3 regions of the Bombilactobacillus sp. ESL1187 genome follow, and region 1 is predicted to be linked to each of the others. Evidence: predicted binding sites of a transcription regulator. Region 1 holds the regulator's gene; each other region holds the start of a gene.

Region 1 (4,293 bases):
CATCAAGTCAAAGCATTGTATCGTTTACAAAATCAGAACTATGTTCCGCAAATTATGCTTTTAAAAAATGATAGGTGAGTAAATCGTGGAAGTTCAAATTTTAAAATATCCCTTTCAGCAGCAGTTGAAAATTCCGGCACGGCAAGTTTTAGCGGCGGGTTTTTTTGATGGCGTGCACCTCGGTCATCAAAATGTGATTAAAACGGCAGTACGGCTGGCGCATACGCGGCAACAACCAGCGGCAGTTTTGACGTTTGACCGCCATCCTATTGAAGTTTATCAACCGCAAAAAGTGACGGGAACGTTCCAGTATCTGACGCCATTTCAACGCAAACTAGAATTGTTTCAAGAATTACAAGTAGATATTGTCTATGTAGTAGAGTTTAATCCCATTTTGGCGCATTTAGCACCTCAAAAATTTGTCGAAGATTTTTTGTTGCGCTTGCATATTACAACTTTAGTGGCCGGCTTTGATTGGACCTTTGGCCCCAAAGAGATTGCGACCATGACGTATTTACGCCAGTTAGTCCAACAACGCTTTGAAATTGTAGAGATTCCTTCTTTAAATTTCGATCATGAAAAAATTTCTTCTACTAATATTCGCACAGCGTTACAGACGGATCAGATTCAACACGCTAATTTATTATTGGGTTATAATTACCAAAACCAAGGTCCAGTGGTTCACGGTTATCAAATGGGGCGGCAGTTGGGTTTTCCCACAGCTAATTTAGCTTTAAGCGCAGAGCAATTAGTTCCTAGCTTGGGTGTTTACGTCACACGAGTCAAAGTTGGTGATGACTGGTTCCCAGCGATGACTTCCGTTGGCCGAAATGTGACTTTTAAAAGGGGCAATAATCCGGTCACAGTAGAGGCTAATCTCTTAGACTTTGATCAAGATCTCTATGGTCAGGAAGTCCAAATTCAGTGGTTAAAATATTTACGTCCTGAAATTAAATTTGCTGACGCCCCGGCATTGGTGCAGCAATTACGACAAGATCAGCAAGCTACCGAAAATTATTTCAGAAAATAATAGCAACTAACTTGACATAGTGCTAATAGCTTGCTATATTTAACATTGTTAGCACTGATATATCAAGAGTGCTAAAAGCGAGGTGATTTGGTTTGATAACTGATCGTCAAGCTGCAATTTTAAAGGCAATTGTTCAACAATATATTGAAACGGGGCAACCTATTGGCTCGAAGGCTTTAATGGATCGGTTACCAATTCATGTGAGTTCGGCAACTATTCGCAATGACATGGCAAATTTAGAGAGTTTGGGTCTGATTGAAAAGATTCATTTGTCATCAGGACGGGTGCCTTCAGATAGTGGTTATCGGTACTATTTGGATCACCTGTTAACGCCGATAGATGTTTCGGAGCAAACTTCAGAAATCATTCATTCTGATTTTGCCAAACAACGCTTTACCAAAATTGATGAGATTGTTGCGCAGTCCGCTAAAATTCTCTCAACTTTGACAAGTTATACGGCCATTGCTTTAGGACCTGAGAGTGATAATACTGTTTTAACTGGTTTTCGAATTGTAGACTTGGGTAACAGTCAAGTCATGGCTATTATGGTAACTAGTGATGGAGCTGTTTATAATCAAGTGTATCGCTTAGAAGCAGATATTGCGGCTGATCGTTTGGAAGCGGTCGTACGCATTATTAATGATCAATTAGTAGGTCAGACTTTGAATGAGGTTTCCAAGCGATTAAAGACTGATTTTCCTAAACTGGTGGCACAATATTTACAGACTCCAGATGGTTTTTTGTCAATTTTTGATGATATCTTAGATAAAGTTGCCGCCGATCATTTCTTTGTGGACGGTAAATCTAATTTATTTAACTACGTTGATACCCGTAATAGTGACAGTTTAAAGAGTTTGTATTCATTGTTTGACAGTGACCATAATTTAGCCAAGCTTTTGGGAATGGATCAGAATCTCAGTGACGATGATTCTAATAATCAAGGAATTAAGGTCCATTTGGGTGCTGAATTAGCGCCGCAAATATTGAATAATTATAGTTTGATTACCGCCAAATATAGTGTGGGCGTTCACGGTGATGGCTTAATTGCCCTCTTAGGTCCCACTAATATGCCTTATTCACAAGTGATTGGTTTAATTACCTCTTTACGTTATGAATTGGCAAAGCGGTTAATTGATTATTTTCAAGAACTAAATGGTAATTCAAGTTAGGAGGCGTGTTTATGACGAAACCCGAAATAGATCCGGAAGAGTTTCCTTCAGAAAAAGCTTCAGCAAAAAAAGCAACTGCTAATGATCAAGAAAAAGTGGCATCCAGCAAAGATCAGGATGAACAAGCCACAGCCAAGCCAGCTGCTGATGAAGTGGTAGACAAACTATTAGATGCTAATCAAAAATTAGAAAAAGATTTAAAAGCAAGTCAAGATCAGGAGTTACGCTTACAAGCGGAAATTCAAAATATTAAAAAGCATAATCAACAAGAACAGGCTAGTTTAATTAAGTATGATGGACAAAAGTTAGCGACAGCTATTTTACCATCAATTGACAATTTAGAACGTGCACTACAAGCAAGTAGTGCCGATCAGACCAATGACGGCTTAATTACTGGTGTGCAGATGGTTTTAAAACATTTGAAGCAAGCATTAGCGGAAAATGATATTACTGAAATTAAAGCTTTGAATGAAAAATTTGATCCGACGATTCATCAGGCGGTGCAAACAGTAGCAAGTGATGATGAGCATCCAGCAGACACAGTGGTGCAAGTATTACAGGCCGGTTATCAATTAAAAGATCGCGTTTTGCGGCCAAGTATGGTTGTTGTGGCACAATAAATTAATTTAATGGAGAAGGTTTAATTAATGTCAAAAATTATCGGAATTGATTTAGGAACAACTAATTCAGCAGTTGCTGTTTTAGAAGGTGGCGACCCGAAGATTATTGCTAATCCAGAAGGCGGCCGGACTACACCATCAGTAGTTGCTTTTAAAGATGGTGAAACACAAGTTGGTGAAGTGGCTAAGCGGCAAGCAATTACCAACCCGAATACGATTTCTTCTATCAAACGCCACATTGGTGAAGCTGGCTATAAAGTCAATGTTGATGGCAAAGAATATACACCACAAGAAATTTCGGCCATGATTTTGCAATACATTAAAAACTTTGCAGAAAAATATTTGGGTGAAGAAGTTACTGAAGCGGTAATTACTGTACCAGCTTACTTCAATGACTCACAACGGCAAGCTACCAAAGATGCTGGTAAAATTGCTGGTTTAGATGTTAAACGGATTATTAATGAACCAACAGCTTCTGCTTTAGCTTATGGTTTAGATAAAAGTGATGCCGATGAAAAGGTCTTAGTTTACGATTTAGGTGGTGGGACTTTTGATGTTTCCGTTTTGGAATTAGGCGATGGCGTTTTCCAAGTATTGTCAACTAATGGTGATACCCATTTAGGTGGCGATGACTTTGATAATGCTATTATGGATTGGTTAGTCGCTGACTTTAAAGCGCAAAATCAAATTGACTTATCACAAGATAAGATGGCTTTACAACGGTTGAAAGATGCTGCTGAAAAAGCGAAAAAAGATTTATCTGGTGTGAGTGAAACGGAAATCAGTTTGCCATTTATTTCTGCTGGCCCTGCTGGCCCGTTGCATTTACAGACTACTTTATCGCGCGCTAAATTTAATGAATTAACAGCTGATTTAGTTGACCGGACAAAGATTCCGGTACAAAATGCTTTAAAAGATGCCGATTTAAGCAGTTCTGATATTGATAAAGTTATTTTAAACGGTGGTTCAACCCGGATTCCTGCGGTACAAGAAGCAGTTAAACAATGGACTGGTAAAGAACCCGATCATTCGATTAACCCTGATGAAGCTGTTGCTTTAGGAGCAGCCATTCAAGGTGGTGTGATTACTGGCGATGTGAAAGATGTGGTCTTGTTAGATGTTACGCCATTATCCTTAGGAATTGAAACAATGGGTGGTGTTTCCACTAAGTTAATTGATCGGAATACGACAATTCCAACCAGCAAGTCACAAGTCTTTTCAACAGCTGCGGACAACCAACCAGCAGTAGACATTCATGTTTTACAAGGTGAACGTTCGATGGCCGCTGATAACAAGACTTTAGGTCGGTTCCAGTTAACAGATATTCCTGCTGCTCCGCGAGGCGTCCCACAAATTGAAGTTAAGTTTGATATTGATAAAAACGGAATTGTTAATGTTTCTGCAAAAGATTTAGGCACTGGTAAATCACAGAAGATTACAATTAAGAGTTCATCTGGTTTATCCGATGAAGAAA
Region 2 (4,293 bases), 330 kb from region 1:
GCTTATCAGCAACAACAGCCTCTGTTGTTAAAATCAAAGCCGAAACGCTGGCTGCATTTTGTAAAGCAGAGCGAGTTACTTTAGTTGGGTCAATAATTCCGGCCTCAACCATATTTTCCCACTTGTCAGTTGCAGCATTATAACCAACTTCATTATCTTGTGCCTTCAAATGTTCAACAATAACAGAGCCTTCTTTGCCGGCATTTTCGGCAATTTGCCGAACTGGTGCTTCTAAAGCCCGCTTAACAATGTTAACACCGGTTTGCACATCACCAGTTTCGCCTTCAGCTAATTTGGCAACAGCTGGAATGACATTCATCAAAGCTGTACCACCACCAGCAACGTAGCCTTCTTCAACAGCGGCCCGCGTAGCATTCAAAGCATCTTCAATCCGATATTTGCGTTCTTTTAATTCAGTTTCAGTAGCGGCACCAACTTTAATCACACCAACGCCACCAGCTAATTTAGCTAAACGTTCTTGTAACTTTTCACGGTCAAAGTCAGAAGTTGTTTCGCTAACTTGCTTCTTAATTAAATCAACCCGTTCATCAATCGCATCTTTGGAACCAGAACCTTGGACAATTGTTGTGTTGTCTTTAGTAACAGTTACACGACCTGCTTGACCTAATTGATCAATGGTTGTGTCTTTTAATTCTAAGCCTAAATCAGCTGTAATGACAGTACCACCAGTCAAGATCGCAATATCTTCTAATTGTTCCTTACGACGATCGCCAAAACCAGGTGCTTTAACAGCTACAACATTGAACGTGCCCCGAACCTTGTTCAAAACCAATGTTGGTAAAGCTTCACCATCAACATCATCAGCAATAATCAATAAAGCTTTGCCTTGTTGCACGATTGATTGTAATAATGGCAAAATATCTTGGATGTTAGAAATCTTCTTATCAGTAATTAAAATGTATGGATTATCTAAATCGGCTTCCATTTTATCGTTATCAGTTACCATGTATTGTGATAAGTAACCACGATCAAATTGCATACCTTCAACAACATCAGAAGTTGTTTCAATACCCTTTGATTCTTCAATGGTAATTACACCATCATGACCAACTTTTTCCATCGCATCGGCAATTAATTCACCAACTTGTTGATTGGAAGAAGAAACTGCGGCAACTTGAGCAATTTGATCACGACCACTAACTTCGTGAGAAATCTTTCGCAATTCATCGACAGCAGTAGCAGTAGCCTTCTCAATTCCCGTCCGAATACCAACAGGGTTCGCACCAGCAGTTACGTTCTTCATGCCTTCTTGAATAATGGCTTGAGCTAAAACTGTCGCAGTGGTTGTACCGTCACCGGCAATATCATTAGTCTTTGAAGCAACTTCAGAAACTAATTTAGCACCCATATTTTCAAAATGATCTTCTAATTCAATATCTTTGGCGATAGTTACACCATCGTTGGTAATATTTGGAGAACCATAGGATTGTTCCAAAACAACGTTACGACCTTTAGGTCCAATTGTTGTTTTTACTGTATCTGCTAATTTATTAACGCCTTCAAGCATCTTAGCCCGTGCGTCTTCTGAAAATTTAATTTCTTTTGTCATTTTTCAGCCACCTCAATTATTATTTAATACTTTATGTTCTTAATTTCTAATTAATTACAAAAATTAGTCAACAATTGCCATGACATCTTTTTCATGCATTACGAGATATTTTTGGCCGTCATACTTAACTTCTGAACCAGCATATTTATCAAATAAGACTTTATCGCCTTTTTGAATGCTTAATTCAATTGTTTTACCTTCTGGTGTCCGTTCACCGGCGCCAACAGCAATAACTTCACCAACTTGTGGCTTTTCTTTAGCATTATTGGCTAGAACAATTCCACCAACTGTTTGTTCCTTTTCTTCATCAACTTGTACCAGAATACGATCACCTAATGGCTTTAACAAAGTAATCCCTCCAAATAAAAACATTTTTAGCACTCTTAGCACTCATCTTTATATAGTGCTAATACAAGTTCTATAATAACATGTTCCTTTCCAGATGCAAGTATTTCCGTTTAAAAATATTCGGAAAACTTACTTTTTTACAGTAGCACAGATTGCTTTGAAAACACATTAATTGGCTCAAAATCTAGTAATCTTCCTTTGCTTTTTTTAATCAAAAAGTCGCCCGTAATGGACGACTCACTTGATTTATCAAATTTGGAGCATAAAGAGCTTTCAAGACACGTATGCAATTATTAGATAATTAATTTTGCAAAATAGTTTTCAAATTGTTGACCCGATTCAGCTATGACTAGCGAGGAATTTGAAACATACCATCCTTTTTAGCGTAAGCTTTACCATAAGTCATATCATATTCTAATAACCGATAATCTTTATAAACTCGTGATTGATCCCACTTAGCATTTTTAGGGCCGTGAACATTTTTAGCAGTTAACGCATACGTATCGTTGCTTACTTTGGTTCGATTCTGTTGGCCCGTACCAGAAATTTGTAGTGGTTTGGTCAAAACTGGAACTTGCTGTTGTAATTGTTCCAATAATTGATAAAACGGGGTTTGCGGATAGTTAAGTTGTTGCAATAACTGTAAGGACATATAGTTGGGCGAGAAGTAATTATAATGATGCGTCTGTAAAGGAAAATTAGCCGCCATCACAAACGGCGTTGCATGAGAATACAAGGTATTCTGATTGAAGAGATCATCATAAATACCATCACCAGGATAATGATCGCCATACATGACAATTAACGTTTTTTGCTTAGCATGTTGATAATGTTGCACTAATTGCTTAAATGCTTGATCCGAATCGTGAACTTCTTGAAGATAAGCTTCTAATTTTTTAGTCTTATCAGCATCTCCGGCTACTTTATTCTGGAGTTGATAAGAACTTTTGGGACCTATTTCTGCTTGATAAGGCATATGGTTTTGCATCGTCAACATCAAACTAAATTGGCGACTAGACTTTTTTTGTTGTGCATAAAAGTTCGGATAGGCGGAGGCATCTGTATCATACAAACCATGTGGTGACTTCTTTAAATGCTGTAATTTCGATTGATCTTGGAATTTATGGATACCGATCGCTGGATAAGCTTGATTTCTACGATACATAGTGCCGGCATAAGGATGGTAGGCCTGTGAATTATAGCCAGCATCATTTAAATAATGCATGACACTCGGAAAATATTTTTTATTAGGTAAAATATCCTGATAGGGCGTATTGTTTAAAAAGTAATTGGAGAAACCTGTATTGGCTTCAAATTCAATATTAGCCGTACCCCCACCAAAACCAGGAGACACCATATAGCCCCCAGCTTGTTGGACCGTTGGATTCGTAATCATCTTAGAAATATAAGGCATCGGATTTTTATTGCCAACAAGGGGATACCATTTCTGTGTCCGTAAAGGATTGGTTAAAGATTCATTTAAAATATAAATAATGTTAACTTTCCCAACTTTTTTCCCTTGATTGGCTTTAACCAAACCTTTTTGATAACGTTTAGTAATTTGCTTCATAGTCGCCGCGCTATAATTAGCAGGCTTAATCATTGGCGTAGAATGGGCATTAAAGACAAAACCAATTAAAGTACCCCGATTACGATAATTGGCCAATTGTGAACGATCAACATTAGTAATATTATGCTTCGCCAATTGTTTAGAAGCAAAAGAGCGCGTATTTCCTGCTTGTGAGAACAAGCTTAAAGCTATTATTGCTAACACCAAAAAGCCAATTCTCAACGGCCACAGCACCCGATGATTTTTTAACCACAAGCCTTTGGTAACTTTGTGTAACAGGTAGGCCGCTACAAGTAGTAATACAATGCCAATGGCTAAAAGTAATAATGATTGCCAACTGACCATTTTAATTAAACCACCAGCTTGACCAGCCATGTTTAAATCATTAGGTAACAATGGTTCAGAACGTGAAATAATTTTATTAAAGTCCACATATAAAATAATACTGAAAATAATGACGCTCAGGGATATTCCCCACCAATAATCACCTAACAGCGCAATTAGCATCGTTATAATAACTACTAGGCAAAACCAGTTGATTCGCGTGACGACAGGATTATTCTTAATTTCCCAGAACATCTCATGATAGCCGTGTGTCAAACTACCGGTTAAAGCTAGTTGAAATTCAAAATAAAATCCGTAAGCAATTAAACACACTAAAAGTACTTGCAGTAAAAAATACATAAAGCGTTTGACAGTTAGATTATGCACAATAAATCCTCTTTCGACTTAAATTAATACAGTTTTAAATTTTAGCACAATCTAATTTAGATAGGTATATTACTAGCATAATTTGCCGATAAGT
Region 3 (4,293 bases), 1.3 Mb from region 1:
TGGTTACATTTAATTGTCGTACTAATTTTAATAATTGCAGTCATTAGTGGTTTACGAAAAAATGGGCAACATCCCAAATTATGGGCAATGATTGCGCGGCTAGGTTATTTAGTATTGTTAATCAGTGGAGTAGTCATGTTACCTTATCCGTGGCATGAACATCCATTATTAACAATTATCAAACTTTTGGCAGCGTTGGTCTTAATCGGAATTATTGAAATGGCTTTTGCGAAAAAGCAGCAACATAAATTAACTAGTAACTGGTTATGGCTGATGCTATTGGGAGCTGTCATTGTCATTACCTTAGGCTTTTGGCTCACTAGTGGTTTTCCATTATTTTAAAAAGTGAGGATTATTTTGTATGAAAGTAACTAGAAGTAGCCAACGAAATGTACGGCACATTGCAGTTTTAGTTGGTTATTTTTTATTGTATTCGTTGGCGCAAACGCCTATTGCTATCCCCTTATTGCAACGACAAGTGTCAAGCTTAGAATTGATCCTACTGCTTGTCTTATTGTTCATCTTGATGGGAGCATTGATTGCTGCATTGTGGAATAAATACCGCCACTTACCAGCTTTGCGAACAACTTGGCCACCTGTCAAACATGCGGGGCTTACTTTTGTCGGCTTATTTATTATAATGTTCTTGATTGGTCTTTTAAGTAATTTGTTTCCGACCTCTGCTAATCAACAAGAACTGGATTTATTGGCTAAAAAATCGCCAATTATGTTGAACTTGTTTACGATTATTTTTGGTCCCATTATCGAAGAATTCATTTTTCGTGGATTATTTTTTAAATATTTTTTTCCAAAGTTAAAAAATAATGGACAAACGGTCTTAGCAATTGTTTTGTCAGGTGCAATTTTTGGATTGATGCATGCTCCGGCTTTTAGTTTAGTAGTCATTCCCTATATTTTAGCTGGTTGTTTGTTAGCAACCACGTATGTTTTGTATCAAGGCGATATGCGCTATAACATTGCTTTACATTTTTTGAATAATTTAATTGCATCATTGTAAGGAGAATCATATGAAAATTTTACCAATTGGCTCAGTAGTAACCTTAAAGGGTGATCAGGAAACGCCCTTAATGATCGTGAACCGTGCAGCACTGTTTGAAGAAAAGAAAAATCAAATTGGTTATTTTGATTATTCGGGTGTTTTGTATCCCAATGGTGTCGATGAAACCGAAGATTTTTGTTTTTTTAATCAAGAAGATATCAAAGAGGTACTTTTTGAAGGGTATCGTAACCAAGAAGAACAAGAATTTGCTCAGCAATACGATCAATTGGTGGCGCAAAGTGGCTATCCTAAGTTAAAGAGTACGTTATAGTTATGACGGCAATTGAGCAGCAGAAGGCGCAGTTACGTCAAGAACTTTTAAAACGGCGGGCGCAGCTATCACCGAGCTATCGTAAACAAGCAACCAAAGTTATCACGAACTTGTTAATTAATTTGCCACAGTTTCAAATGAGTCACACGATTTTTACTTATTGGTCCGTGGGTTCAGAATTGGCGACGCAGCCTTTGGTTAAGGTGGCGCAAAGTGAGCAGAAGGTGATAGCCTTACCGCGAGTTTATGCACAACATCGGATGCAAGCGCAACTGTTTCAAGGACAACGAGCACTACAAAAAAGTTCTTTAGGAGTTTTAGAGCCACCAATCACAGCGCCTATTATTGCTCCAGCAGAATTAGATTTAGTGATTGTACCGTGTTTAACTTGCTCCTTAGTGGGCAAACGTTTGGGTTATGGTGGCGGTTATTATGATCGTTATTTACAACAACAGTCGTTAACAGCAATGACAGTGGCATTATGCTTTGCTCAGTTGCAAAGCGCACAAGTACCAGTAACGTCGCTAGATTATCCTGTTGATTTTGTGATTACTGAACAAGGTGTTAGTAAAGTGATTGAATAAAAAAACACGGCCATCAGGTCGTGTTTTTTGTAATTATTAATTTGCCCAATTATTTATTTGAATTGTTAGTCATAATATCATCAATTAAGCCATAATCTTTAGCTTCTTGAGCGGTTAAATAGTTATCACGTTCAGTATCGCGTTCAATGGTTTCGATATCTTGGCCAGAATTATCTGCTAAAATTTTATTTAAACGTTTGCGGGTTTTTAAAATCTCTTCAGCCACAATTTCAATTTCGGTTTGTTGACCTTGAGCGCCGCCAGAAGGTTGGTGAATTAAGACCGTGGAGTTTGGTAAAGCAAAGCGTTTGCCCTTAGCACCAGAAGATAATAAGACACTAGCCATTGAAGCAGCCATTCCCATAGCAATGGTTTGCACATCGGCTTTGACAAAATTCATAGTATCCATAATTGCTAAACCGGCAGTTACAGAACCACCAGGAGAGTTGATGTACATATAAATATCTTTTTCAGAATCTTGAGCATCCAAGAATAACAGTTGGGCAATGACCGTATTAGCTAAATCATCAGTAACTTCGCCCGATAACATAATGATGCGGTCTTTTAATAAACGAGAATAAATATCGTAGGCACGTTCACCACGTGAATTTTGTTCAATAACTGTAGGAACTAACATAAAAAAGCCTCCTATTGCTTATTAGCACTCTATACATTACTCTGCTAATTTATCATATATTTAAAAAAAGTCAACTCTCATGACTTCATTTCCAGATTGCTTAATAGTAATAAATTAATTATTAAAAAAAGGACTCTAAGAGTCCTTCATGTGCGAACTTGAAAAAAGTTCCGATTGTATATCTTAATACCGATTGATCAATTCAACAAATGCATCAACAATGGATTGTAAGAATTGCTTTGTATTGTCATTATTAACTTGACCATTGTCATCTAGGTAATTCATCACATTGCCTAGGTAAGCTTCAGGCTGTTGCAAAGTTGGCATGTTTAAGAAGACTAATGATTGGCGTAAGTGGTGATTAGCACCAAAAGCACCAGGAGCACCAGGTGAAACACTAACAACTGCAGCAGGTTTCCTATCCCAAACGCTTTGTCCATAAGGACGAGAACCGACATCAAGGGCGTTCTTTAAAACAGCAGGCGTGCTGCGGTTATATTCTGGGGTAACGAATAAAATAGCATCCATGTCTTTAACATCATTACGGAAACGGCTGTAACTAGCTGGCTCTTCTAATTCACCATCTTCAAAATCTTGGTTGAAGATTGGCAAATCACTGATATCGATTAATTGTGCATCGTAGCCTTCAGGAAACATTTCTTTCATTGCATTAGCGATTGCCTTGGAAAAAGATTGCTTACGTAAACTACCGACGATAACTCCAATTTTTTTAGTCATAATTTTTCCTCCCAAATTTTATTACAAGAACATAGTATACATAACATTATTGGAAAAGAAAGTTTTTTGCTTCAAGAAAAAGAACGATTAGATACCATTGCAAAGCTAAAAATGCCGTTATTAATGGATTTGTCCACCATTTTTAGTGCTTGAAATTTATTTTCCAAAATCATTTGAAACTAATCAATAGATTTAAGTAGTAAGCACCCAAAATGAAACTTATCATTTTACTATGAGGTAAGATCTGCAGTTAAAATGTTGAAACTAATTAATAAAAAATCTATTTAGGTATTGCCAAATGTTCTTTCGTCGTGTAATATATTTCATGTGTTGCGCCGCTAGTGTAATGGATAGCACACAAGATTCCGGTTCTTGGGATCTGGGTTCGACTCCCAGGTGGCGCATAGTTGGTGGTTCATTACAATTTTGTGATGAACCATTTTTTTCTGTAAAAAAGTGGTTTTGTTTATTGCAAATTAAAAATTAAGTTGTTATAATCTTGTTGTGAGTTGGAAACGATACTCACATATATTTTTTGATTGGATGGGTCTTAATATGCCACACAGGGACAAAATTAGTCCCACGGCAAATGCATCGTCAGTCAACGATGAACTTGGTTGGATCGAAGCCATTGCACCAGATTTTTTAAGTACCCTGCGAAAGCGTTATCGAATTTTGCAGGAAATTCGCTGGATGCAACCAATTGGTCGGCGGATCTTGGCAAGTGAGTTGGATCTTTCAGAACGAGTTTTGCGGCGGGAAACAGATTTGTTTAAAACTAGTGGCTTAATTAGCTCCTCTAAATCAGGGATGATGTTAACCGAAAAAGGCGAAGAGATTGTTGCTCACCTCGATGTGGTTATTGGTAAGTTAAATGATACTTCCGTTATTGCAACGCGTTTAGCTTCCTTTTTAGGAATTGAACAAGTTATAATCATACCGGGTGATAGTGAACATCATCGACGGGTCTTGGAACTAATGGGTCAAGAGTTAAATCAGATGA

The links. Region 1 encodes HrcA, which represses chaperone genes, less so after heat shock. Its sites were predicted from a motif close to TTAGCACTCNNNNNNNNNGAGTGCTAA; they were not measured.
Region 2: the regulator HrcA is predicted to act here: its motif matches at 1,954-1,980, upstream of groES (co-chaperone GroES).
Region 3: the regulator HrcA is predicted to act here: its motif matches at 2,574-2,600, upstream of clpP (ATP-dependent Clp endopeptidase proteolytic subunit ClpP).

Annotation. Positions count from the first base shown of each region.
Region 1 is NZ_JBYLTZ010000001.1:27,034-31,326, reverse strand. It holds gene truB (tRNA pseudouridine(55) synthase TruB) at 1-78, shown strand, start outside; gene ribF (riboflavin biosynthesis protein RibF) at 86-1,030, shown strand; gene hrcA (heat-inducible transcriptional repressor HrcA) at 1,123-2,199, shown strand; gene grpE (nucleotide exchange factor GrpE) at 2,211-2,819, shown strand; gene dnaK (molecular chaperone DnaK) at 2,847-4,293, shown strand, end outside.
Region 2 is NZ_JBYLTZ010000001.1:359,174-363,466, forward strand. It holds gene groL (chaperonin GroEL) at 1-1,570, opposite strand, end outside; gene groES (co-chaperone GroES) at 1,634-1,918, opposite strand; gene AC3B5B_RS01945 (LTA synthase family protein) at 2,268-4,199, opposite strand.
Region 3 is NZ_JBYLTZ010000001.1:1,315,943-1,320,235, forward strand. It holds gene AC3B5B_RS06090 (YisL family protein) at 1-342, shown strand, start outside; gene AC3B5B_RS06095 (CPBP family intramembrane glutamic endopeptidase) at 362-1,018, shown strand; gene AC3B5B_RS06100 (DUF4176 domain-containing protein) at 1,029-1,331, shown strand; gene AC3B5B_RS06105 (5-formyltetrahydrofolate cyclo-ligase) at 1,334-1,915, shown strand; gene clpP (ATP-dependent Clp endopeptidase proteolytic subunit ClpP) at 1,965-2,552, opposite strand; gene AC3B5B_RS06115 (NADPH-dependent FMN reductase) at 2,736-3,290, opposite strand; tRNA gene AC3B5B_RS06120 (tRNA-Arg) at 3,623-3,694, shown strand; gene AC3B5B_RS06125 (sugar-binding transcriptional regulator) at 3,846-4,293, shown strand, end outside.